Regions from separate parts of the Rhodoferax sp. GW822-FHT02A01 genome, predicted to be linked through region 1. Evidence: predicted binding sites of a transcription regulator. Region 1 holds the regulator's gene; each other region holds the start of a gene.
The links. Region 1 encodes FNR, which switches genes on or off when oxygen is low (the NO sensors DNR and NnrR bind a similar motif). Its sites were predicted from a motif close to TTGATNNNNATCAA; they were not measured.
Positions count from the first base shown of each region.

Region 1 (5,858 bases):
AACCAGAAAAATGGGGGTGGTGCCAAGGGGCTAAATTAGACCATGGCTGGCATTTCCGGCCTCGGCTAAGGGCTCGGCACCGGCGATCAGGGGTTGACGCACCAGGGCGCCGTGTTATGCATCAGGCCCATCCACAAGGCCCAACCGGAACTGACCGCCAAAGCCAATCCAGCCAACCGAACGCCCCAAGCACCACTGCTGCCCCCCATTCGACCGCTGCCACGCAGCTTGAGCCAGAGCCAAGGTGCGGCAGTCATGGTGACACTGGTACCCAATGCAAACAGCGCCATGACCAGAGCGCCATCCAACGGACCGCCAGCCATGGCGGCAACCAGCAAGGCGGAATACAGCAACCCGCAGGGCAACAAGGCCCACAACGTTCCCAGCAGCAGCGGTGCACCGCCCGCTCCGGCGCCCAAAGCCTTGGCGCGCGCCCAGATGCGCCGCCCAGCAGACTCCAGCCAGATGGGTTGTTGGGCGCGGATCAGCAGCACCAGTCCAAGCAACATGGCGGCCACATGGAACATGCTCCAGACCGGTCGCAGAGCCGCGGATTGGATGGTCATCCAGCCCAGCCCCTGCATGCTGGCGGCAGCCAAGGCACCCAAAGCGGAGTAACCCACGATGCGCCCGAGTTGAAAGCTCAATATTGCCGGGTTCTTGCGGGCTCCGGCCGCCTGACCAATGCCGGCGCAGGCGGCGCCACACATGGCGACGCAATGGGGGCCGCCGGCAAGCCCCATCAACAGCGCCGTGGCGCCCAAGGAAAATTGCATTCTTCGATGCTAAATGATCTTGGAGAACTTGGCGCGGGTACGGTCAGTTTGCAGGTAGCGGTCAAACACCATGGCCACGGCACGCACGAAGAACCAGCCCTTGGCGGTGACCTGGATCGCACTTTCCTCCAGCACCACCAAACCTTGGTCCACCAGCGTACGCAGGACTTCCAACTCCTTGGCAAAGTAGCTGTTGAACTCGATCAGGTAGGCCAGCTCAATCGATTCATATTGAACCTGCCCCTGGCACATAAGCGCCATGATGACGGCTCGACGCACCAGATCGTCCCGGGTCAAGGCCAACCCGCGGACAATGGGAAAGCGCCCCTGGTCCAGGGCGTCGTAATACTCTTCCAGCGTCTTGGCATTCTGGCTGTAGGTAGCGCCGATTCGCCCAATGCTCGAAACACCCAGGGCGATCAGATCGCAATCGGGCTGCGTGCTGTAGCCCTGGAAGTTGCGATGCAAACGTCCCTGGCGCTTAGCCACGGCCAGCGCGTCGTCCGGCAAGGCGAAATGGTCCATGCCCACATAGACGTAGCCGGCCTCCATCAGTGCGGCCATGGAACGTGACAGCATGGAAATCTTGGAGCCGCCGCTCGGTATCTCGGCAATGTTGATGCGGCGCTGCGGTTTGAAGCGTTCCGGCAGATGGGCGTAGGCGTACAAAGCGATGCGATCCGGACGCAGCTCGATGATCTGGGCAATGGTCCGCTCAATCGACTCAGGGCTTTGCTTGGGCAGGCCGTAGATGAGATCTACATTGATGGATTCAAACCCACGGCTGCGCGCATCTGCCACCAAGGAGAAGACCTGCTCGGCTGGCTGCACACGGTGCACGGCCTTCTGGACCGCCGGGTCAAAATCCTGCACGCCGAAGCTCAGGCGGTTGAAGCCCAGCTCGGCCAGGGTATCCAGCCGCTCGGCATCGATGGTGCGGGGATCTATTTCAATGGAGTATTCCCCACCAGGGACAAAGGTGAAATTGCGCTTGAGCATCGCCATGACGGCACGAAGCTCATCGTCGCTCAGAAAGGTGGGGCTGCCTCCGCCCAGGTGCAACTGGCTTACGGACTGTGCAGTTCCAATCAGCTGGGTATGCAAAGCCACCTCTTTTTCCAGGTAAGTCAGGTATTCGGCAGCCTTTTCGTGGTGCTTGGTGATGATCTTGTTGCATGCGCAGTAGTAGCACAGCGACTCGCAGAATGGGATATGTATGTAAAGCGAAAGCGGCAATGCCAAAGCAGCAGGCCCGCTGCGGCGTTGTGTCAGTGCCTGAGAATAATCTTCTGCATTGAAGGCCTCAACGAAGCGGTCGGCGGTAGGATACGAGGTGTAGCGCGGGCCGGAAACGTCGTATTGGCGCAGCAAGTCTTCGGTGACGGGGGATACGACAGAATTCATAGGTACTCCAGGACATATCCCCGACAATGTGCCTGAAGATGCAAACAGATAGTTTGATGTGAATCAAGGTCTCGAATACATGACATTTCGAAATTTAGGTTCATAATTGATTTGGATCAGGTGAGATAAGGAAGAACACATGAACGCATATCTACCGGATGAAGCCCATCCCGCGATTTCCATCAGGCCGGCGGGCAACGTGGTTGAAATGAGTGCCCACGGCATCAAGGTCGCTTGTTCCAACTGCAATCTGCGTGAACTGTGTATGCCCCTGGGGCTGACCCCTTCCGAATTGGAGCGTATTGACGAAGTGGTGGGCAGTCGCCGCAAAGTCAAGCGCGGCGCCACACTGTTTCGCAATGGCGAGAGATTCACCAGCCTGTATGCGATCCGCACAGGTTTCTTCAAGACCTGCGTTGCCTCCGAAGATGGCCGCGACCAAGTGACGGGTTTTCAGATGGCAGGCGAAATTGTTGGCCTGGACGGCATCGTCCAGGAGCACCACACCTGCGACGCCGTAGCACTGGAAGACGCAGAAGTGTGCGTCATGCCTTTTGAAAAGATTGAAGAGCTGTCGCGCGAGGTTTCAGCGCTGCAGCGCCACGTGCACAAAATTTTGAGCCGGGAAATCGTGCGCGAAAATGGCGTGATGCTTCTGCTCGGAAGCATGCGCGCTGAAGAACGCCTGGCGGCGTTCCTGCTCAACCTGGTGCAGCGTCTGCACGCTCGCGGATTCTCTCAATCGGAGCTGGTCCTGCGCATGACGCGTGAAGAAATTGGCAGCTACCTGGGCCTCAAGCTGGAGACGGTCAGCCGCACCTTCTCCAAGTTCGTCGAAGAAAACATCGTCGAGGTCAAACAACGCCACGTCCGCATTCTGAACACGGACGCGCTGCGTGAAATCGTCAACCCGAAGGTTTGCAGCTAAGTAGCGTTCAGGGGGCGTCCACAGGCTTGGGGACGCCAGTAGCTGCGTGATTCCTTGCAGCCATCGCAGGTGCGGCACTGGACGGTGTACCACCTAGCGTCTTGTTGATTTCCAGTCCCTTCTGGTAGTAGTTTTCATCCGTTACAGGATCTGGTCGGCTGATGGCCAGGTACAGCGTGATAAAACTTGCCACAACAACGATGGCAGGACCTGCCACAACCATCCATACGTGACCGAACTTCCACCATGGTTTGGCTTCTGGTGCATTGGCGAGCTGACTCATATCGGTTCCTTGCATTCAATACTTGAAAGAGAAAACCCCGGCAGGACTTCGAGTCAGGACTCGAAACACTGCCAGGGTAGAAGCTGCTACTGAGTCGACTTACTGCTGAGCAGTGCCCAGGTTGGACAGACCCCAGACATAAGAAGCCACAACATGGATCTGCTCAGGACTGAGCTTATTTTCCTGAGCGGGCATGATGTTGGTCTTGCCGTTGGTGATCATGTTGATGATGGCCTGCTCACCAAAACCGTGCAACCAGATGTTGTCGGTCAGGTTGGCAGAGCCCACCGCTTGCATACCCTTACCGTCTGGGCCGTGGCATGCAGCGCACACACCGAACTTTTCCTTGCCCAGGTTGGCACGCACGGAGTCGTGCGGGCTGCCAGACAGGCTCAGCACATAGTTGGCAACATTCTTGACGTCGTCAGAAGTGCCCACTGCGGCTGCCATCGAAGGCATGTTGCCAACACGGCCCTTGGTGATGGTTTCCACGATTTTCTCGGGTGTGCCACCATGGAGCCAGTCATTGTCAGTCAGGTTGGGGAAGCCCTTGCCGCCACGCGCATCGGAGCCATGGCACTGCGAGCAGTTGTTCATGAACAGACGTTCACCAATGGCATGTGCCTGGGGATCCTTGGCAACGTCCTCCACCTTCATGGCCATGAACTTGGCGTAGATAGGCGCCACTTCGGCATTGCCCTTGGCAACCTCGGCGTCATACTGTCCATGCGACGTCCAGCCGGAGCTGCCAGGAGAGCTGCCCAGACCGGGGTACAGAGAAAGGTACACGGCTGCAAAGATGATGGTGATGACGAACAGGCCCACCCACCAGCGTGGCAGGGGGTTGTTCATTTCACGCAGGTCGCCGTCCCACACGTGTCCGGTGGTGTTGTCGTGGGAGGTCATTGCCTTGGCTTTACCACTGAACCACAGCAGCAACACGCAGGCCGCTATGGAAAAAATAGTAATGCCAGCCACATACACGGACCAAAAATTACTTACAAAGTCACTCATGATGAATCCTATTGGGGTAGATCAGTCTTGCTGAAAGGGCAAATTGGCTGCTTCAGAAAAGTCGTTGGAGCGACGCTTGGACCAAGCCCACCACACAATTCCAATGAACGTGACAAAGCTGACCAGAGTTGCCAAGGCACGCAGGGTGTTGATATCAAAATCCATGTCGGTCTCCAGCGTTTTCAGCGCAGCGCCAGTCCCAGGGACTGCAGATAGGCAATCACGGCTTCCAGCTCGGTCTTGCCCTTGACTTCCTCAACCGACTTGGCAATTTGCTCATCGGTATAAGGCACACCAACCTTGCGCAAACCAGCCATGTGCGCAGGCATCACTTCAGCATCTACCAGGTTCTTGGCCAGCCAGGGGTAGGCAGGCATGTTGGACTCGGGAACCACGTCGCGCGGATTGGTCAGGTGAATGCGATGCCATTCATCGCTGTACTTGGCACCTACGCGAGCCAGGTCAGGACCAGTGCGCTTGCTACCCCATTGGAAGGGGTGGTCGTACACCGACTCGCCGGCCACCGAGTAGTGTCCGTAGCGCAGGGTTTCTGCGCGGAAGGGACGAATCATCTGCGAGTGGCAGTTGTAGCAACCTTCACGGGTGTAAATGTCGCGGCCAGCCAGTTGCAGTGCGGTGTAGGGCTGAACGCCCTTGAGCGGCTCTGTCGTCGACTTCTGGAAGAACAGGGGAACAATTTCCACAAGACCACCAAACAGCAGAACGATCAGGATCAGCACGATCATCAAAAAGTTGCTTGTCTCGATCTTTTCGTGAGACAGGCCGGAAGTGTTATTGGACATGTTTCTATTTCCTTCAAGCGTGAGCCACAGCGGTAGGCACTTCAACGCTCACGGCGCGGCCCTTGGTAGCAGTCATCAGGGTGTTCCACAGCATGATCACCATACCGGTCAGGTACAGCAGACCACCCAGCAGACGCAGAACGTAGAAGGGATAGGTTGCCTTCACAGCTTCCACGAAGGTGTAGGTCAGGGTGCCGTCGGGGTTGATGGCACGCCACATCAGACCTTGCATCACACCGGCAATCCACATCGCAGCGATGTAGATCACGATACCGATGGTGGCAGTCCAGAAGTGCACTTCAACAGCCTTGGCGCTGTACATCTGCTTCTGACCGAACAGCTTCGGAATCAGGTAGTACATGGAACCCATGGTCACCAGACCCACCCAGCCCAGAGCACCGGAGTGCACGTGGCCCACGGTCCAGTCGGTGTAGTGGCTCAGGGCGTTGACGGTCTTGATGGACATCATCGGACCTTCGAAGGTCGACATGCCGTAGAAGGACAGGGACACGATCAGGAAGCGCAGGATCGGGTCGTCACGCAGTTTGTGCCATGCGCCGGACAAAGTCATGATGCCGTTGATCATGCCGCCCCAGCTGGGAGCCAGCAGAATCAGAGAGAACACCATACCGACGGACTGGGTCCAGTCA
Region 1 covers NZ_CP152376.1:4,016,913-4,022,770, reverse strand. The annotation lists gene AAGF34_RS19150 (sulfite exporter TauE/SafE family protein) at 87-776, opposite strand; gene hemN (oxygen-independent coproporphyrinogen III oxidase) at 786-2,180, opposite strand; gene fnr (fumarate/nitrate reduction transcriptional regulator Fnr) at 2,389-3,108, shown strand; gene AAGF34_RS19135 (FixH family protein) at 3,116-3,391, opposite strand; gene ccoP (cytochrome-c oxidase, cbb3-type subunit III) at 3,491-4,405, opposite strand; gene AAGF34_RS19125 (cbb3-type cytochrome c oxidase subunit 3) at 4,427-4,570, opposite strand; gene ccoO (cytochrome-c oxidase, cbb3-type subunit II) at 4,588-5,208, opposite strand; gene ccoN (cytochrome-c oxidase, cbb3-type subunit I) at 5,222-5,858, opposite strand, start outside.

Region 2 (5,858 bases), 1.7 Mb from region 1:
GCAACCGGGTGGGAGCCTGGCGCTGCCTGGAGCTGTTTGACCAACTGAGTCTGCCCACCGGTGCCCTCGTCAATACCGCGCTGATGGACCATTGCCCTGAATTGCTGCAGGCGGTGCTGGCGCGGGGCGACGAACTGATAGGGCATGGACATAGCAACGCGTTCCGCCAGTCGGACCTCACGGAGGACCAGGAACGCCAGTTGCTGGACGGCTGCCGCACACGCATTGCGCAATGGCAGGGTGCGGTGCCTGCTGGCTGGCTGTCTCCCTGGATATCGGAGAGCCGCAGCACGCCGGACCTGTTGGCGGAAACCGGCTACAGCTACAGCCTGAACTGGTGTCATGACGACCAACCCACGCGCATGCACACACGCAGCGGCCAGACGCTGTGGTCCATCCCCTACCCGCAGGAACTCAACGACATCCCCATGATCATGGGCCGGCACATGGATGCCTGTGCCTTTGCCGACATGGTGATCGACAACTTTGACGAAATGCTGCTGCAGAGCCTCCAACAGCCGCTGGTCATGGGGATTGCGCTGCATCCTTACATCGTCGGCCAGCCGTATCGCCTGCGGCACTTGCGGCGTGCCCTGCAGCACATTGCCCGCGCGCGTGACGCTGGAGACATCTGGTTCACGACACCGGGCGCCATCTGCGACCACATGCTGGCGCTCAACCCATGAGGGGTACTGCATCGACACATTCCTCCCGGGGCATGGTGACCAGTCCGCATGCACTGGCCAGTCAAGTCGGGGCACAGATACTGGAACGTGGTGGCAATGCGGTGGAAGCGGCGATTGCCACCACGGCCAGCCTGTGCGTGACCTACCCGCACTTCTGCGGACTGGCGGGTGACGCCTTCATGCTCATCAGCGATGCACAGGGGCGTGTGCAAACGCTTTCGGGCATTGGCCAGTCTGCCGCCGTGGTGCCGGCGTATGAAAGCTCCATCCCGTTGCGGGGCCCGCGCTCCGCACTGACCAGCGCTGCAACCGTGGACACGCTGGCGCAGGCACATGCCATCAGCCGCGACGACCTGGGCGGCACCCGGAGCTGGGGCGATTTGCTGGCCCCGGCCATCGCGCTGGCGCGAGACGGCTACGAGGTGAGCGACTCCGAGCGCTTCTGGTTGAATTTCCGTTTGCCCGATGCCCGGGCGCTGCCCGACATCTATCGCCATTTTCTGCACCAAGGTCAGATTCCCCCCGCGGGCTTTGTGCGACGCCAACCCGATCTGGCCCGCACCCTGGAAACACTGGCCGAGCGCGGCCCCAGGGAGTTCTATGAGGGCAAGCTGGCCGAGCGCATGGGCAGCGCACTGCAAGCTGCAGGCTCACCGCTCACCCAGCACGATCTGGCGCTGACGCGGGCCCGGCTGGAGCAACCGCTGTCCCTGCCCTACCGCGGCGGCGAACTGCTGGCGCACCAGCCCCCCACGCAAGGCATGACCACGCTGGAAATCATGGGCATCCTGGAGCGCTTCGACCTGCAGGGCATTGCCGAAGGCAGTGCCGACTACTACCACCTGCTGGTGGAGGCGGTGAAGCAGGCGTTCATGGACCGCAACCGCTGGGTGGCCGATCCGGAATTCGCCATGGTCCCTGTCGGTGGGCTGTTGTCCACGGCCCACCTGGATGCGCGCGCACGCGCCATCCGCATGGGTGCGGCCTTGCCCTGGCCGCAGACGTTTCAAACCGGGGACACGGTGTATGTGGGCGCAACCGACATGGCTGGCAACAGTGTCTCCATGCTGGCCACCATCTACTTTGATTGGGGCAGCGGCATGGTGGTGGGCGACACCGGGCTGATCTGGCACAACCGGGGCGCCTCGTTTTCGCTGGACCCAACACACCCCAATGCGCTCGCGCCGGCCAAGCGCCCGTTTCACACGCTCAACCCCGGCATGTACCGCAAGAACGGCAAGGTGCAACTGCTCTACGGCACCCAGGGCGCCGACGGACAACCGCAAACCCTGGCGGCAGTGCTCACACGCTTGATTGACTACGGCATGGACCCCATGACCGCGCTGCGCCAGCCGCGCTTCCTGCTGGGCAAAACGTTCTCCGACAGCCAGGACACGCTCAAGCTGGAAAGCGACATCCCTGCAAGCGTGGTCGCGCAGTTGCGCACGCGTGGGCACGCCATCAGCCTGATCGATGCGCGCAATCCGCTCATGGGACACCCGGGCGCCATTGCCATCGACGCAGTCAGCGGCCAAATGACCGGCGCCCACGATCCACGCAGCGATGGCTTGGCGGTCGGATTGCCGTGAAGACTCAGGTCGCGGCGAGCCTGTGCTTTTCGTGCAGCGTCAGAACGGCACCCGCCACGCCGCATGCGGCAATCAATCCCATACCCATGACCGACTGCGCATCCGGCACGTGGCTGAACACCAGCCAGCCGCCCAGAATGCCTAAGCCGATCTGCAGATACATATAGGGGGTGAGCGTGGCCGCCGGGGCTCGCTCAAACGCCAGGATGAACAGCAGATTGCCTGCCGATGCAGCCAGCCCCATCACCAGCAAACCCAGCCCTGCCTGCAGGTCCGGCACGGGCGCCCAGATCCAGGGAAGAACCACAGTCAGACACAGCAACGCGGTCGAACAGGTATAGGCCTGGGTGCTCACCGCATCTTCAGTGCGGGCCATGCGGCTGGTCAACAACTGGTAGGCCGTATTGAAGACCACCAGCCCCATGGGCAACAGGACAGCCCAGCCAAACGCACCGCTGCCGGGTCGCACGATGACCAGGGTGCCGGCCAGGCCGCCGCCCACCAGCAACAGCCGATACAGCGACACATGCTCACCCAAAATCCGGCTTGCCAGCAACGTGACAAACAAGGGCGTGGTCATGGCCATCGCCGTGAATTCACCCACCGGCAGGTAGCGCAGGCTGAAAAACGCCAGCCCCTGGACGGCCAGCAGCAACATGCCGCGCACCACATGCCACTTCAGATGAACCGTGCGCATGCTCGCGAACCCGCGACGCCAGGAAACAAAGGCAATGGATACCGCCGCCTGGATCCCGAACAGCACCCACAGCGCCATCAAGGGCGGCACCGATTGCGTCACCCACTTGGTGGTGGTGTCCAGAATGACAAAGCACACCAGAGCCGTTACCAGCAGCACGCCGCCCAGCAACAGCCTGTGCTTCGCCGCTGAACGGTTCAAGCCGCTGCTTTCGGAATCTGCAGGCCGCGCTCCACCGCCGGGCGCGCCACGAACTGTTCCAGCACACGAATCACTTGCGGGAACTTCTCTATGCCTACCAGATCACCTGCACCATAGAAACCGATCAGGTTGCGCACCCAGGGGAAGATGGCAATGTCGGCGATGGTGTAGCTCTCACCCATGACCCACGCGCGCCCTTCCAGGCGCTGGTTGAGCACACCCAGCAGGCGGCTGCTTTCGGCCACGTAGCGGTCGCGCGGACGTTTGTCTTCAAAGTCCTTGCCGGCAAACTTGTGGAAGAAGCCCACCTGGCCAAACATGGGGCCAATGCCGCCCATCTGGAACATCAGCCACTGCAGGGTTTCGTAGCGCCCGGCTGCATCCGCCGGAATCAGTTGGCCGGTCTTTTCGGCCAGGTACCACAGAATGGCGCCGGACTCGAACAGTGCCAGAGGTCTGCCCCCCGGGCCGTCGGGATCGATGATGGCGGGAATCTTGTTGTTGGGATTGAGCGAAAGGAACTCCGGCGAAGTCTGATCATTGGTCTGGAAGCTCACCAGATGTGGCTCATACGGCAGGCCGGTTTCCTCCAGCATGATGGAAACCTTGACTCCGTTCGGGGTGGGCAGCGAGTACAGCTGCAGGCGCTGCGGATACTGGGCAGGCCATTTGCGGGTGATGGGGAAGTCTGAAAGCGTGTTCATGGTCAGTAAGTGCGGGAATGTGGGCAGATTCTGGCATGGGCCGGGCATATCAAGGGTGCGGCTGGCGGATAACCGTACCCGCCCACCGGACGCTATTGGGACTGTTCACAACAGTAGATTGAGGTAAATCAAGTCCTCCGCTGGTAATGGTTGTGGCCTTCTTCGCTCGCCCCACATAATGGCCCTCGGGAAGTAGCATCCAAAATAATCTGAAATACACCATGCAAACCAACCCTGCTCTGTCACTGCGTCACTTCTTGATGTGCCTTCTGGCACTGTTTCTGTCAGTCGGGGCCTGGGCCCAAAGCGCGGCGAGCGCCGCCGCAACCGGGTTGGACAACGCCACTTGTCTGAGCTGCCACGATGGTGGCAAAGGCAAACTCAAAGCCAGCGATGGCAAGGGCAAGGAACGGGTGTTGCATGCAGTCGCCGCAGACGCGCTGGCCAAGGGTGTGCACGGCAAGATGCAGTGCGTGGCCTGCCACACCGACATCAAGGACAACGCGGGCACAGGCAATGCCCACCAGAAGAACACCACCGAGCCGCTGAAGAAAGTGGACTGTGCGGGCTGCCACCAGGCGCTCTGGGAACAGGTGCAAAAGGATGGCAAGGCCGCCGAGCGCCCACGTCTGGGCACGGTAGTTCAGAACATTGAGCTGTACAAGAAGTCCTTCCACGCCAAGCCCAATGAAGACGACGAGACCAAGCCCAACGCCACGTGCGACAACTGCCACGACACCCATAGCTTCAATGTGCCTTCGGCCAGTCTGCCCAAGGATTCGCCGGAGCGCGCCGCCTGGCGCCTGAGCATTTCCAAGACCTGCGGCGAAAACTGCCACACCGACCAGCTGGAAGCCTATACCGACTCGGTGCATGGCAAAGAATCGCTGGAAAAGCACAACCCCAAGGCCGCCGTCTGCAGCGACTGCCACAGCGCGCATTCCGTCAACAGCACCTCGGGTAACGCTTTCAAGCTGTCCATCTCCTCGCAGTGCGGAAGCTGCCACGAGGCCAACTTTGCGTCGTACAAGGCCACCTACCACGGCCAGATCAGCACGCTAGGCTATGCCTATACCGCCAAGTGCTACAACTGCCATGGCAGCCACGACATCCTGCGGGTGGATGACCCGGCCTCCAAGGTCCATCCGGACAACCGCATGAAGACCTGCAAGACCTGCCACAGCGGTAAGAAGGAAATCCCGCTGGCGCCGGACGGTTTTGCCTCCTTCCAGCCACACGGCAACCACCACGACTTCAACAAGTACCCGCAAATCTGGATTGCCTTCCAGATCATGGTGCAGTTGCTGGTGGGTACCTTCGGCTTCTTCTGGCTGCACACCCTGCTGTGGTTCTTCCGCGAATACATGGAACGCAAACAGCGCCAGAGCCAGCCACACATCAAGGCCGACGTACTTCCAGCCAATATGGCCGGCAAGCATATCCAGCGCTTCAGCCCGATCTGGCGCCTGGGCCACATCACCTTCGCACTGAGCCTGATGATCCTCACGCTGACCGGTATGCCGCTGTTCTATCCGGATGCACCCTGGGCATCGCACCTGATGAACGCACTGGGCGGCCCGCACATTGCGGGCAAGATCCACCGGGTCAATGCGGTGATCTTTGCTGGCGTGTTCTTCTGGCACCTGTTCTACATGGGCATGCGCGTGGCACGCGACTGGAAGAACTTCAAGATCTTCGGCCCGAACTCGCTGGTGCCCAATCTGAAGGACGCTGCCGACATGCTGGGCATGTTCAAGTGGTTCTTCGGCAAGGGTCCGCGTCCGAAGTTTGACCGCTGGACCTATTGGGAGAAGTTCGACTACTGGGCTCCGTTCTGGGGTGTCACCATCATCGGCGTCAGTGGCCTGGTGATGTGGCTGCCCAATGTGTTTGGTGCCTTCCTGCCGGGCTGGGTGTTCAATGTGGCGGCCATCTTCCACGGCGAAGAGGCCTTCCTGGCGGTGGTGTTCCTGTTCACCGT
Region 2 covers NZ_CP152376.1:2,292,057-2,297,914, reverse strand. The annotation lists gene AAGF34_RS10740 (polysaccharide deacetylase family protein) at 1-686, shown strand, start outside; gene AAGF34_RS10735 (gamma-glutamyltransferase family protein) at 719-2,275, shown strand; gene AAGF34_RS10730 (DMT family transporter) at 2,280-3,173, opposite strand; gene AAGF34_RS10725 (glutathione S-transferase N-terminal domain-containing protein) at 3,170-3,877, opposite strand; gene AAGF34_RS10720 (cytochrome C) at 4,099-5,858, shown strand, end outside.
Region 2: AAGF34_RS10720 (cytochrome C) is a predicted target of FNR. The motif match lies at 3,996-4,009, and genes of this name have one in related genera.

Region 3 (5,858 bases), 1.5 Mb from region 1:
TGCACCTTGCTGAAGAGGTTCAGGTTGGCGGCCATGTCGCGCTTGGACAGGCCCCACTTTTCCAGCTCGTTGACCAGGCTGTCGGTGCCGTTGCGGTGCATGGCGTTGCGGTGTTCCTGGTAGCGTGCTTCGCCATATTTGGCGCGCACGCCGGCCTCGGTGGAGGCGCCGCACACGGTGTCGTGCCAGCCGCAGGTGTCGGCGGCAATGGAGCACAGCACGCGGCCCATGTCGGAGTAGCACACATGGCCGGCAGTGAGGTAGGCGGTGTGCTGGGCCTTGAGCGTGTCGGGCATGTTGTAGCGCTCGGTCTTTTCTTCGGCGTTGTAGAGCAGCATGGAGACGTTGGCGCTGCCGCGCACATCGGTGATGCGCAGCGTGTTGCCGCGGCGCATGCGCGCAGACCAGGCGGTGCCGCCAGGCACGGTTTCGGTCCACAGGATCAGGCTGGGATCAAAGGCGGTGGAGTGGTCCGGCACGGCAGCGCGCGCCAGGGGCGAGAGGGTTTCAAAAGAGGTTTGCATACGGGTTCAACGTCTGGGGTGAATGGGATTCAGCTGATGGCTGCAGTGCGGCTGAGCTTGTCGAGCAGGTCCTGGTCGGTGGCCATGCCGGAGCTCTCGCGGATGCGCGCCAGGATCTCGGCCTTGAGGGCGCGGAACTCGGTGCTGTGCTTCATCTCCTGGTTGCGCGCCGAAGGCAGGGGCACCGGGTAGATGCTGTGGATGCGTCCCGGGCGCGGCTGCATCAGCACCACGCGTTGGCCCAGGTAGATGGCCTCGTCCACATCGTGGGTGACAAAGACGATGGTGGTCTTCTCGATGCGGTGGATGTGCAGGATCAGGTCGTGCATGACTTCGCGCGTCTGCGCATCCAGCGCACCAAAGGGCTCGTCCATCAGCAGCATGGCGGGCTTGCCCATGAGTGCGCGGGCAATGGCGACGCGCTGCTGCATGCCGCCCGACAGCTGGTTGGGATAGGCATCGGCCACCTTGGACAGGCCGATCAGGTCCAGCAACGCGTCGGCGCGTCCCGAGGCAGCTTCCACATCCGAAGAAGTGAGGTTCTCGCGCTTGACCTTGAGGCGCCGGCTGAACTTGATGTTCTGCATCACCGTCAGCCACGGGTACAGGCTGTAGTGCTGGAACACCATGGCGCGGTCCGCGCCTGGACCTTCGATGGGCAGGCCGTTGCATTCCACACTGCCCCTGGTGTGCGTCTCCAGCCCGGCGAGTATGCGCAAGAGCGTGGACTTGCCGCAGCCCGATGCGCCGACCAGGGTCACGAACTCGCCTTCTTCGACGGAGAGGTTCACGCCCTGCAGTGCGGGCACTGCATTGGTGCTGGGTGCACCAAAATATTTGCCCAGATTGTGTATGGCTACTTTGGACATGGTCATTAACCTTTGCTGTGCAGCCAGGGGAAGGAGCGGCGATGCAACCAGCGGAAGGCCTGGTCCATCAGCAGGCCGATCAGGCCGATCAGGATGATTCCGCCGAAGATGGTGTCGGTCTTGAGGAAGCGTTGCGCCTTGAGGATGGAGTAGCCCAGGCCGGAGTTGGCAGCCACCAGTTCGGCCACCACCAGATAGGTCCAGGCCCAGCCCATGGTCAGGCGCAGGGTATCCAGGATGGCGGGCTTGGCCGACTGCAGCAGCACCAGCTGCACGATCTCACCGCGGTCTGCACCCATGGTCTGCGCCGCCTCGATCTGCGCCCGTGGCACCAGCCGCACGTTCTCGGCCACCATCAGCACCATCTGGAAGAAGGTGCCTATGAAGATGATGGAAATCTTGGCGCTCTCGCCAATGCCCAGCCACAGCATCACCAGCGGAATGAAGGCCACGGCCGGCATGTAGCGGATGAAGTCGGTGAGCGGCTCCAGGATCGCCTCAATCGGCTTGAAAGCGCCTATCAGCAAGCCCAGCGGCAGGGCAAATACGGCCGAGAGGACAAACCCGGCAAGCACCCGGTACATGCTGATCATGGTGTCGCCCCAGAGGTCGTCCTCCATCATCCAGCCAAATAGCCGCGTGACCACCTGTACCGGCCCGGGAAGGAACACCGGGTCCACATAGCCCGACTCCGTGAGCACGGCCCAGGCCACCAGGGGCAGCAGCAGGCCCAAGCCGGCAAAGAGCCAGTACTGGGTGCGGGAGATGGAGGCTGCAATCGACCAGATGCTGGGTTTCTTGACCCGTGGTGCAACGTCTGGCGGCAGATAGAGGGACTGTGTATTTTGCAAATCAGGCTCCAGGTAAAAACAAAAACGCGAGAGGTCAGGCGGCGTTAACCGTGATCTCCCGGGCTTTTATCCCTCCGTGGAACCGCACTTGCGTGCAGCCGACCGCTCTTGGACCAGGCAGTGCGCATGGCACCCGGAACCCTAGCTGTCTTGAATGACTGAAACTAAAAAATGATTAAGGCTTGGCGTTTTCCTCTCGCAAACAGCTGAGCAATATCAATGCCAACATTCGCGTGCACCAGACTGTGCACATTGTTTGATGCACATCACAGCCCCCTTTGCCCCCGTGCGTATTCTGCAAACCAGATTGCAAAGGAGTAAGCCATGAAATTGATGCAAGACCTTCTCTCAACCGACTACGGCCTGATGAGTCTGGCCGTGATCGTCATCGTGCTGGGCATGGCCGTCTGGTACGCCCGCTTCTTCAAGCGGAAAATGGACGAAGCAGAAGCCAACCACAGCGTTTGATCAGGCTGGCACGCGGTCGCGTGCCCTGCTGTATCTGCTGGGTCAGTGGTACCAGCCGGTAAAGCGCTGGCTGTGCCGGTGTGCTTGCCGGACTCCAGTCGCTCTGGATCAGTACCAGGTCCTCATGCAGATCCATGACGGAGCCGGCTGCCAGGAAACGGTCCACCGCATCGCAGGGCCGGGTCAGCCACAGGCTGCCGCCCAGGACTTCCAGACGAAAGCCTTCACCCGCATTGATCAGGCGGGTCTGACGGGGTAATAGGACGGACGGCTCGGGCTGCTGAGGGTACATGGGTTTTCTCCGGTAGTGATGGCTCAACTGTCTGCCGATGTGCGGCTCTTGCCCATATATACAGAAGGACAACCTGTACCGGTGCACACAGAAGCGGCGATGCATCTGTGCTGGTCTGGTTCGGGTTCATCTGTACTGCTTTTTTGCCTGCGGTTGGGGCACCACGGAGCGGTGTTGGCGTTACCATGGAACGCATGGCAACCGAGGCGCCCCTCCTGTATTTGCAGATCGCACTGCGCTGCGCGCAGTTGATCGCGTCTGGCGCCCTGCAAACCGGGCAGCGCCTGCCTTCGGTGCGCGATTCGGCAGCACAGAACCATGTGTCGGTGGCCACTGTGGTGCAGGCCTATCGCTATCTGGAAGAGCACGGCGTGGTGACGCCGCGCCACAAGTCGGGCTATTTCGTGACCACTGCCAGCCGGGCCAAGGCAGCCGGCGTGGTGCGGGCCATCCAGCATGCGCCTGAAGTGCCCAAGGGCCAGCCGGACAACGCAGCGAACGTCCTGGAAAGGCCGGCGGTCAGCTTTGCCGGATACAGCCCCAAGGACAAGGACTTTTTCGACAATGATCGTATCCGCGTGGCGGTCAGCCGCGCCGCGCGGCTCAAGCGCGACACCTTTACCGATTACAGCAGCTCGTCCGGCACGCTGGCCCTGCGCAATGCCGTGGCTTTGCGCGCCTTGCATCTGGGCTGTGCGCTCAAGGGCGAGAACATCGTCATCACATCGGGCTGCATCAACGCGGTGGCCATGTGCCTGCAGGCGGTGACCAAGCCCGGTGACCTGGTGGCCATTGAAAGTCCGACGTTCTTCGGCTTTCTGGATTTGCTGGAGTCGCTCAACCTCAAGGCCATTGCCTTGCCCACAGACCCGCGCACCGGCGTGTCGCTGCCCGCGCTGCAGCTCGCCTTGGACACGCAGCCGATCAAGGCCTTGCTGCTGGTGCCCACGCTATCCAATCCGCTGGCCTCCATCATGCCGCTGACGCACAAGCGCGCGCTGGCGCGGCTGGTGGCCCAGTACCAGGTGCCGCTGATCGAGGACGTGGTGTTCAATGACCTGCTGGCCACCGACTTCCGGCGGCGTGCGGTCAAGGCCTTTGACAGCGAAGGCTGGGTCATGACCTGCGGCTCGTTTGCCAAGACCGTGTCGCCCGGCATCCGTCTGGGCTGGGTTGAGGCCGGGCGCTGGAGCAAGGAGCTATCTACGCTGAAGCGGGTGCAGGGCACCTCCACCAACGCGGTGCTGGAATATGCACTGGCCGACCTGTTGACGCAGGGCAGTTACGAGGCGCATTTGCGCCGCTTGAGTGCGCTCATGAAACAGCGTCTGGGCCAGGCCCGCAAGCTGATCCAGGCCAGCTTTCCGGTGGGTACCCGCGTCAATGATCCACCTGCCGGATACACGCTGTGGGTGGAGCTGCCCGGTGAGGTGGACACCATGGTGCTGTTTGCGTTGTGCAAGGCGCAAGGCATTACCGTGGGGCCGGGCCAGCTGTTTTGCACCAGCCACCGTTACCGGCATTGCTTGCGCCTGAGTTTTGCCGGCGCCTGGGGGCCGCAGGAGCAGGCGGCCCTGACGCAGGTGGGGCGGTTGGCCTGCCAGCTGGTGGAGGGGCTGGACGATGAAACCAGCCGTGCTGCGATGGATGCATCGCGCATGGACTTCATCAGCAAGGCGGACGTTTCAGCCTACGATTTGTGGTGAGCCGAGGCATCCTGCGCGCGCAGGGCATGCAAAAAGGTCTTGCATAGGTATTTGAAGACGCCCATAGTTGTGGGGGGAGGGAACATCGACACAGGTCGATGGTTTCAATGGCGTCCGAAAAGACCTTGAAAGCGGGAATATGAAGGTTCGCGTACTTTGCTTCGGCCGGTGGCGGTGCTTGTTGTCACTTTTGCTGCTTGCGTGGGGGGGATTTCAACCCTTGCACGTCGCCTGGGCCGCAGAAACAAGGCTTGCGGTGTTCCCGACCGGGCCCATCTACGAGTACCGCTGGAAGTTGCTGGAGCTGGCGTTGTCCCATGTGCGCGGCGCCAGCACAAGCTACCAGCTGACGCCCTACCAGGAAGACATCACACAAAACCGCGGCATGGAGTTGCTGCAATCCGGCGAGTTGGATGTGATCGCGCTGGGAACCAATGTGGAACGCGAAAGCCAGATGCTGCCGATCAAGATCGACATCCTGCGCGGCATCGTCGGGTTTCGCATTTTTGTGATCCGCGCGACGGATCAGGACCGCATTGCCCGCATGGACGCTGCCGCACTGCAGCAGCAACTGGTATTTGGCCTGAACAGCCAATGGGCCGATCTGCCGGTCATGCGTGCCAACGGGTTCTCGGTGGAGACTTCACCCAACTACGAGAACCTCTTCGTCATGCTATCGGCCAAGCGCTTTGATGCGTTTCCCCGAGGATTGAACGAGGCGGCGCGCGAGCTGGAGGAGCGCAAGGTCCGCTATCCGCTGCTGGCCGTGGAGCAAAGCAAGGCCTTGTTCTTTCCCTATCCAGTGTATTTCTGGGTCAACAAGAAGAACAAATCCTTGGCCGGGCAGATCGAGCGCGGCTTGCGGGCAGCGCTGGCAGACGGGTCGTTTCGCCAGCTGTTCGAGACGTACCACGCCAACGAAATCGCCACTTTGGCGAAAGAGAAGCGCACGGTAGTGCGCATGACCAACCCGATCTTGCCGCCCGGAACACCGCCTACGGATACCAGCTGGTGGTGGCACTAAGATGCCTGGCATCACGGCAAAGAATACCGATGCAGTTTACGCAAACACTTTCTCAGCGCCTCATCTACACCCTGCTTCCCTGGTATTTGCTGGTTGCTATCGGCATGACGGGCGTGCAGCTTGT
Region 3 covers NZ_CP152376.1:2,535,678-2,541,535, forward strand. The annotation lists gene AAGF34_RS11885 (urea amidolyase associated protein UAAP1) at 1-395, opposite strand, end outside; gene AAGF34_RS11890 (ABC transporter ATP-binding protein) at 554-1,393, opposite strand; gene AAGF34_RS11895 (ABC transporter permease) at 1,399-2,244, opposite strand; guanidine-I (ykkC/yxkD leader) riboswitch at 2,298-2,400, opposite strand; gene AAGF34_RS11900 (DUF3149 domain-containing protein) at 2,569-2,712, shown strand; gene AAGF34_RS11905 (DUF2917 domain-containing protein) at 2,669-3,004, opposite strand; gene AAGF34_RS11910 (PLP-dependent aminotransferase family protein) at 3,190-4,710, shown strand; gene AAGF34_RS11915 (transporter substrate-binding domain-containing protein) at 4,931-5,734, shown strand; gene AAGF34_RS11920 (response regulator) at 5,764-5,858, shown strand, end outside.
Region 3: AAGF34_RS11900 (DUF3149 domain-containing protein) is a predicted target of FNR. The motif match lies at 2,501-2,514, and genes of this name have one in related genera.

Region 4 (5,858 bases), 2.2 Mb from region 1:
CCCTTGCCGACTTGCACCATCAGCGTCACCAGCCAGATCGTGCCGAAGGTGACGTGCAAACCGTGGGTACCCACCAGCGTGAAGAAAGACGACAGGAAGGCGCTGCGCTGCGGGCCCGCACCTTCGTGAATCAGGTGCGCAAACTCATTGAGCTCCAGCGTCAGAAAGCCCAGGCCGAACAGGCCGGTAATGGCCAGCCAGATCAGCACATGTTGCTTCTTGCCATGCTGCATGGCAATCATGGTCATGCCGTAGGTAATGGATGAGAACAGCAACAGCGCGGTGTTGGTGGCCACCACGGGCAGGTCAAACAGGTCGGCACCAGACGGGCCGGCGGCATAGCTGCGACCCAGCACGGCATAGGCCGCAAACAGCACGGCGAACAGCAGACAGTCGCTCATCAGATAGAGCCAGAAGCCCAGCAAGGTGCCTTGCTGCGGATGGTGGCTGCCATCGTCGTAGAAACGCGGCGTGGCGCCGGCGGGGTGGAGGGTAGTGGATGCGGTCATGGGGGTCGTTCTCCTGCGCCGTTCACACCAGAGCCGCGAGGGCCTGGGTACGCGCGTCTTCGGTACGGGTTACCTGGTCGGCAGGAATGTGGAAGTCGCGCTGGTAGTTGAAGGTATGCACGATGGAGCTCACCACCACTGCGGCAAACGACACGATGGCGATCAGCCACATTTGCCAGATCACGGCAAAACCAAGGACCGTGCACAAGCCTGCAATCACCACGCCAGCCGCCGTGTTCTTGGGCATGTGGATGGGCTTGAAGCCGCTGGTGGGGCGCTGGTGGCCGCGCTGCTTCATGTCGTACCAGGCATCGTTGTCGTACACGATGGGGGTAAAGGCAAAGTTGTAGTCAGGTGGGGGCGAAGAAGTGGACCACTCCAACGTGCGCCCACCCCACGGGTCGCCAGTCAGGTCGCGCAGTTGCTCACGGCGCAGGAAGCTCACTACCAGCTGGATCAGGAAGCAGCCAATGCCCAAGGCAATCAGCACCGCGCCGAACGCGGCCACCTGGAACCAGATCTGCAGGGACGGGTCTTCAAAGTGGCTCAGGCGGCGCGTCACGCCCATCAGGCCCAGCACATACAGGGGCATGAAGGCAAAGTAGAAGCCCACGAACCAGAACCAGAACGAGCACTTGCCCCAGAAGGAATCCAGCTTGTAGCCAAACACCTTGGGGTACCAGTAGTTGATGCCGGCAAATGCGCCAAACACCACGCCGCCAATGATCACGTTGTGGAAGTGGGCAATCAGGAACAGGCTGTTGTGCAGGACAAAGTCGGCGGGAGGCACAGCCAGCAGCACGCCGGTCATGCCGCCGATCACGAAGGTGATCATGAAGCCGATGGTCCACAGCATGGGCACCTCAAACTGGATGCGGCCACGGTACATGGTGAACAGCCAGTTGAAAATCTTGGCCCCGGTGGGGATGGAGATGATCATGGTGGTGATGCCGAAGAACGAATTCACGCTCGCACCCGAACCCATGGTGAAGAAGTGGTGCAGCCACACCAGGTACGACAGGATGGTGATCACCACCGTGGCGTAGACCATGGAGGCATAGCCAAACAGGCGCTTGCGGCTGAAGGTGGAAACCACTTCAGAAAAGATGCCGAACACCGGCAGCACCAGGATGTAGACCTCGGGGTGGCCCCAGATCCAGATCAGGTTCACGTACATCATGGCGTTGCCGCCCAGGTCGTTCGTGAAGAAGTTGGTGCCAACGTAACGGTCCAGCGACAGCAGCACCAGCACGGCGGTCAGCACCGGGAAGGCCGCAACGATCAGCACGTTGGTGCACAGGGACGTCCAAGTGAACACGGGCATTTTCATCATGGTCATGCCCGGCGCGCGCATCTTGAGGATGGTGGCAATCAGGTTGATGCCCGACAGCGTCGTCCCCACCCCGGCAATTTGCAAGGACCAGATGTAGTAGTCCACCCCCACATCCGGGCTCTGCAGGATACCCGACAAGGGTGGATAAGCCAGCCAGCCGGTGCGTGCAAACTCACCCACAAACAGCGACAGCATCACCAGCACAGCACCGCTGGCGGTCATCCAGAAGCTGAAGTTGTTCAGGAACGGGAAAGCCACGTCGCGGGCGCCAATCTGCAGCGGCACCACGTAGTTCATGAAGCCGGTGACCAAGGGCATGGCCACGAAGAAGATCATGATCACGCCGTGTGCGGTAAACACCTGGTCGTAATGGTGGGGTGGCAGAAAGCCTGCGTTGTCACCAAAGGAGAGGGCCTGTTGGCCGCGCATCATCAGCGCGTCGGCAAAGCCGCGCAGCAGCATGATGATGGCCATCACGATGTACATCACACCGATGCGCTTGTGGTCGATGCTGGTCACCCAGTTGCGCCAGAAGGTGCCCCAGAGCTTGAAGTAGGTCACCGCTGCAAATACGCCAAGTCCGCCCAGCGCGGCAAAAATGAACGTGCCGACCAGAATCGGCTCGTGGTACGGAATGGCCTCCAGGCTCAGGCGGCCCAGCAGGTTGTTGGTTAAGTCGAATTGTGCAGACATGGTTCAGTTACGGGTGCCGTTGGGGGATGCGTTATCGCTGGGGCCATTGAAGGCCAGGCTGTCCTTGGGGGTGCAGGCCTCGGCCAGCACATAACGCCTGCCGGGCGAAAGCAAGGGCTGGGTGTTGCCCACATCAAACGTGTTCACGCCCATACCGCCACGGGCGTCCACGGCCATCATCTGGCTCATGCACATCTTGCCGGGCTCCACACAGCGGTCCACCACGGTGTCGAACAGCTTGGGCGCCACCTTGGCAAAGTGCTGCACCGGCGCATTGATGCTGGGCTGCTGCAGCCGCAGGTAGTCTTCACGGCCCAGCGTTGCGGATCCCGAGCGGGTCTGCTGGACCCACTGCTCAAAGTCCGCAGCAGCCATACCCTGGAACTTGAAGTGCATGCCCGAGAAGCCCGCACCGCTGTAGTTGGCAGAGAAGCCGTCGTACACCCCCGGCTTGTTGATCACGGCGTGCAGCTTGGTCTCCATGCCGGGCATGGCATAGATCTGCCCCGCCAGGGCGGGAATGTAGAAAGAGTTCATCACCGTGGACGCCGTTATCTTGAAGCGGATGGGCACATCCACCGGAGCCACCAGCTCGTTCACGCTGGCAATGCCCAGCTCGGGGTAGATGAACAGCCACTTCCAGTCCAGCGCCACCACTTCCACCGTCAGCACCGAGGTGCCGGGCGAAATGGGCCGCTCGGCGTCCAGGCGCTGCAGGGGGCGGTAGGGGTCCAGGGTGTGGGTGCTAATCCAGGTCAGCAGCCCCAGTGCAATGATGATCAACAGCGGAGCACCCCAGATCACCAGCTCCAGGGAGGTGGAGTGATCCCATTCGGGTGTGTAGGTTGCGTTCTTGTTGCTTTGGCGGTAGCGCCAGGCAAACAGCAGGGTCAGAACGATCACCGGCACGATGATCAACAGCATCAGTAGCGTGGATACAACAATCAGGTGGGCCTGCTGGGACGCGATGTCACCCGAAGGATTCATCACAACCGTGTTGCAACCGGCCAAACCAGCACAGAACAATAGAAAAAGCGGTCCGTATAGACGCTTGAGATAAGTCATGGGGAAAACCTAGGGGGGCACCGAGGGTGAAAGCGGCTAATCTAGCCGCAGCTAGACCATTTGGCGATTGGACATATTGTCCTAGGTCAAAAGTAGAGCTGGCTCGGTACGGTGAAGAACCAACCTGGGTCAAAAGAACGGAGACAAACCATGATGACTGCTACCGCGAACACCCATTTCAATGAAAGCACGCACACTGACGTTGCCCCACAGGCACCGCACATTGCACCAAGCGAAATCGCAATAGGCGTGATCATCGGCAGAACATCGGAATATTTTGATTTTTTTGTCTATGGAATAGCCTCAGTACTAGTTTTTCCATCCGTGTTTTTCCCGATGGAGACTCGGCTGGATGGCATGCTGCATGCCTTCATGCTGTTTGCGCTGGCGTTTGTGGCGCGACCCCTGGGCACCGTGACCTTCATGGCGCTGCAGCGCCGGTTTGGCCGGGAAAGCAAGCTGACTGCCGCCCTCTTTCTAATGGGCGCGTCTACGGCAGGCATTGCCTTTTTGCCTACCTTTGCGGAATGGGGTTCGCTCTCAGTCATGCTGCTGGCACTGTTTCGCATCGGCCAGGGCATTGCGTTGGGCGGATCATGGGATGGCCTACCCTCGCTGCTGGCATTGAATGCGCCACCGCACAAGCGCGGCTGGTACGCCATGCTGGGCCAACTGGGCGCACCCGTCGGCTTCATTCTGGCTGCCGGGCTGTTTTCCTACCTGCTTGCTGAAATCAACGCGGTGGACTTCACAGACTGGGGCTGGCGCTATCCCTTCTATGTAGCCTTTGCCATCAACGTGGTTGCCTTGTTTGCCCGCTTGCGCCTGGTATCCACTCCGGAGTACGCCCGGTTGCTGGACGCGCATGAGCTGGAGCCCGCCGGGGTTGTGGAAGTGGTGCGCACACAAGGTCGCAACGTGGTCATCGGTGCCTTGGCAGCGCTGGCCAGCTATGCGCTGTTCCATCTGGTCACCGTTTTCCCCCTGTCGTGGATCACCCTCTATTCCTTGCAATCGGCCGACGATATTTTGGCGACTCAGATGGTGGGTGCGGTTCTCGCCATCGTGGGCATTGTGGCCTCGGGCCTGATTTCCGACCGCTTCGGCCGGCGCCGCACGCTGGGTGCTTTGGCACTGCTGATTGCGCTGTTCAGCCTGTTGGCGCCCAATTTACTGGCCGATGGCTGGAATGGCCAGCGCCTGTTCATTCTGCTGGGATTTGCGCTGCTAGGACTGTCCTATGGCCAGGCGTCGGGCGCTGTCGCCGCCAATTTTGCGACCAAGTACCGCTATACCGGTGCTGCCCTGACGTCCGACCTTGCATGGCTAGCTGGCGCTGGGTTCGCGCCGTTGGTGGTGCTGGGGCTGTCTGCACACTTTGGCTTGGCTTACGTGGGGGTCTATCTTTTGACGGGTGCACTTGGCACTTTGGCGGCATTGAGCATCAACCGGGCACTGGAGATTCGTGACTGAGCTTCAAGGTGTTGTCGACCACAGCGTTTAACGAATGCAATCTTTTGTTCATTGAGTACCGGCCATCTTAGTCAAAGATTACTCGAAGGCATTCCATCATCGCATGTTGTCTCGATCGTCCGGATCAACTTCCTATTTGTGAAGATTTCACCGCCATCGGAGCGCTTTCAGGCCAGAGGACGGAGAGCAGCGGGATTGGTCTGAAACCTGCGGCACTTGCCTGAACAGGAGACCACATCATTCGCACGGCTTGAACGACATCTTTGACCTCTCGACGCAATTACGTACCCAACTACTTAAGTCACAGCACGTGAACAGTTCATTGCGCAGGATGGAATGTCCTAAGCCAGCCTTCTCCACAGCAAATCCTTCCAGTGACCAAACTCAAAGTGCTCGAGAGATGGATTGACGGTGCTGCCCGAGACCGGCAGTTCACCGCTGTGAAGAGCGCATGCGGTTCACAAACATGGGCATGCTCCGTCCTCAAGAAATGGCGTATTCCTTCATTGACGCGAATGATGAGCAGGCGGTCGGAGCTAGGCCTTTTTAGCAACACACGTTGGCTGCATACAAGCAGCTTCACCGGGGAAAGAACGACATTCCTATGGCCGCGGCACAATACCAGTATCTTGTAACAGAACGTGATGGTGACAGACACCTACCGCACCAAATAGTATTCGCAAACGAGGCCCTCTTAGAACACCCCCCGTTAGCATTTGATTTCGTTAACAGTGCTCTACACCTAGATCGTCACCCCTGAGCTATGTCACCCGGGGCTGAAATAC
Region 4 covers NZ_CP152376.1:1,785,185-1,791,042, reverse strand. The annotation lists gene cyoC (cytochrome o ubiquinol oxidase subunit III) at 1-509, opposite strand, end outside; gene cyoB (cytochrome o ubiquinol oxidase subunit I) at 532-2,535, opposite strand; gene cyoA (ubiquinol oxidase subunit II) at 2,539-3,600, opposite strand; gene AAGF34_RS08475 (MFS transporter) at 3,751-5,073, shown strand.
Region 4: cyoA (ubiquinol oxidase subunit II) is a predicted target of FNR. The motif match lies at 3,677-3,690, and genes of this name have one in related genera.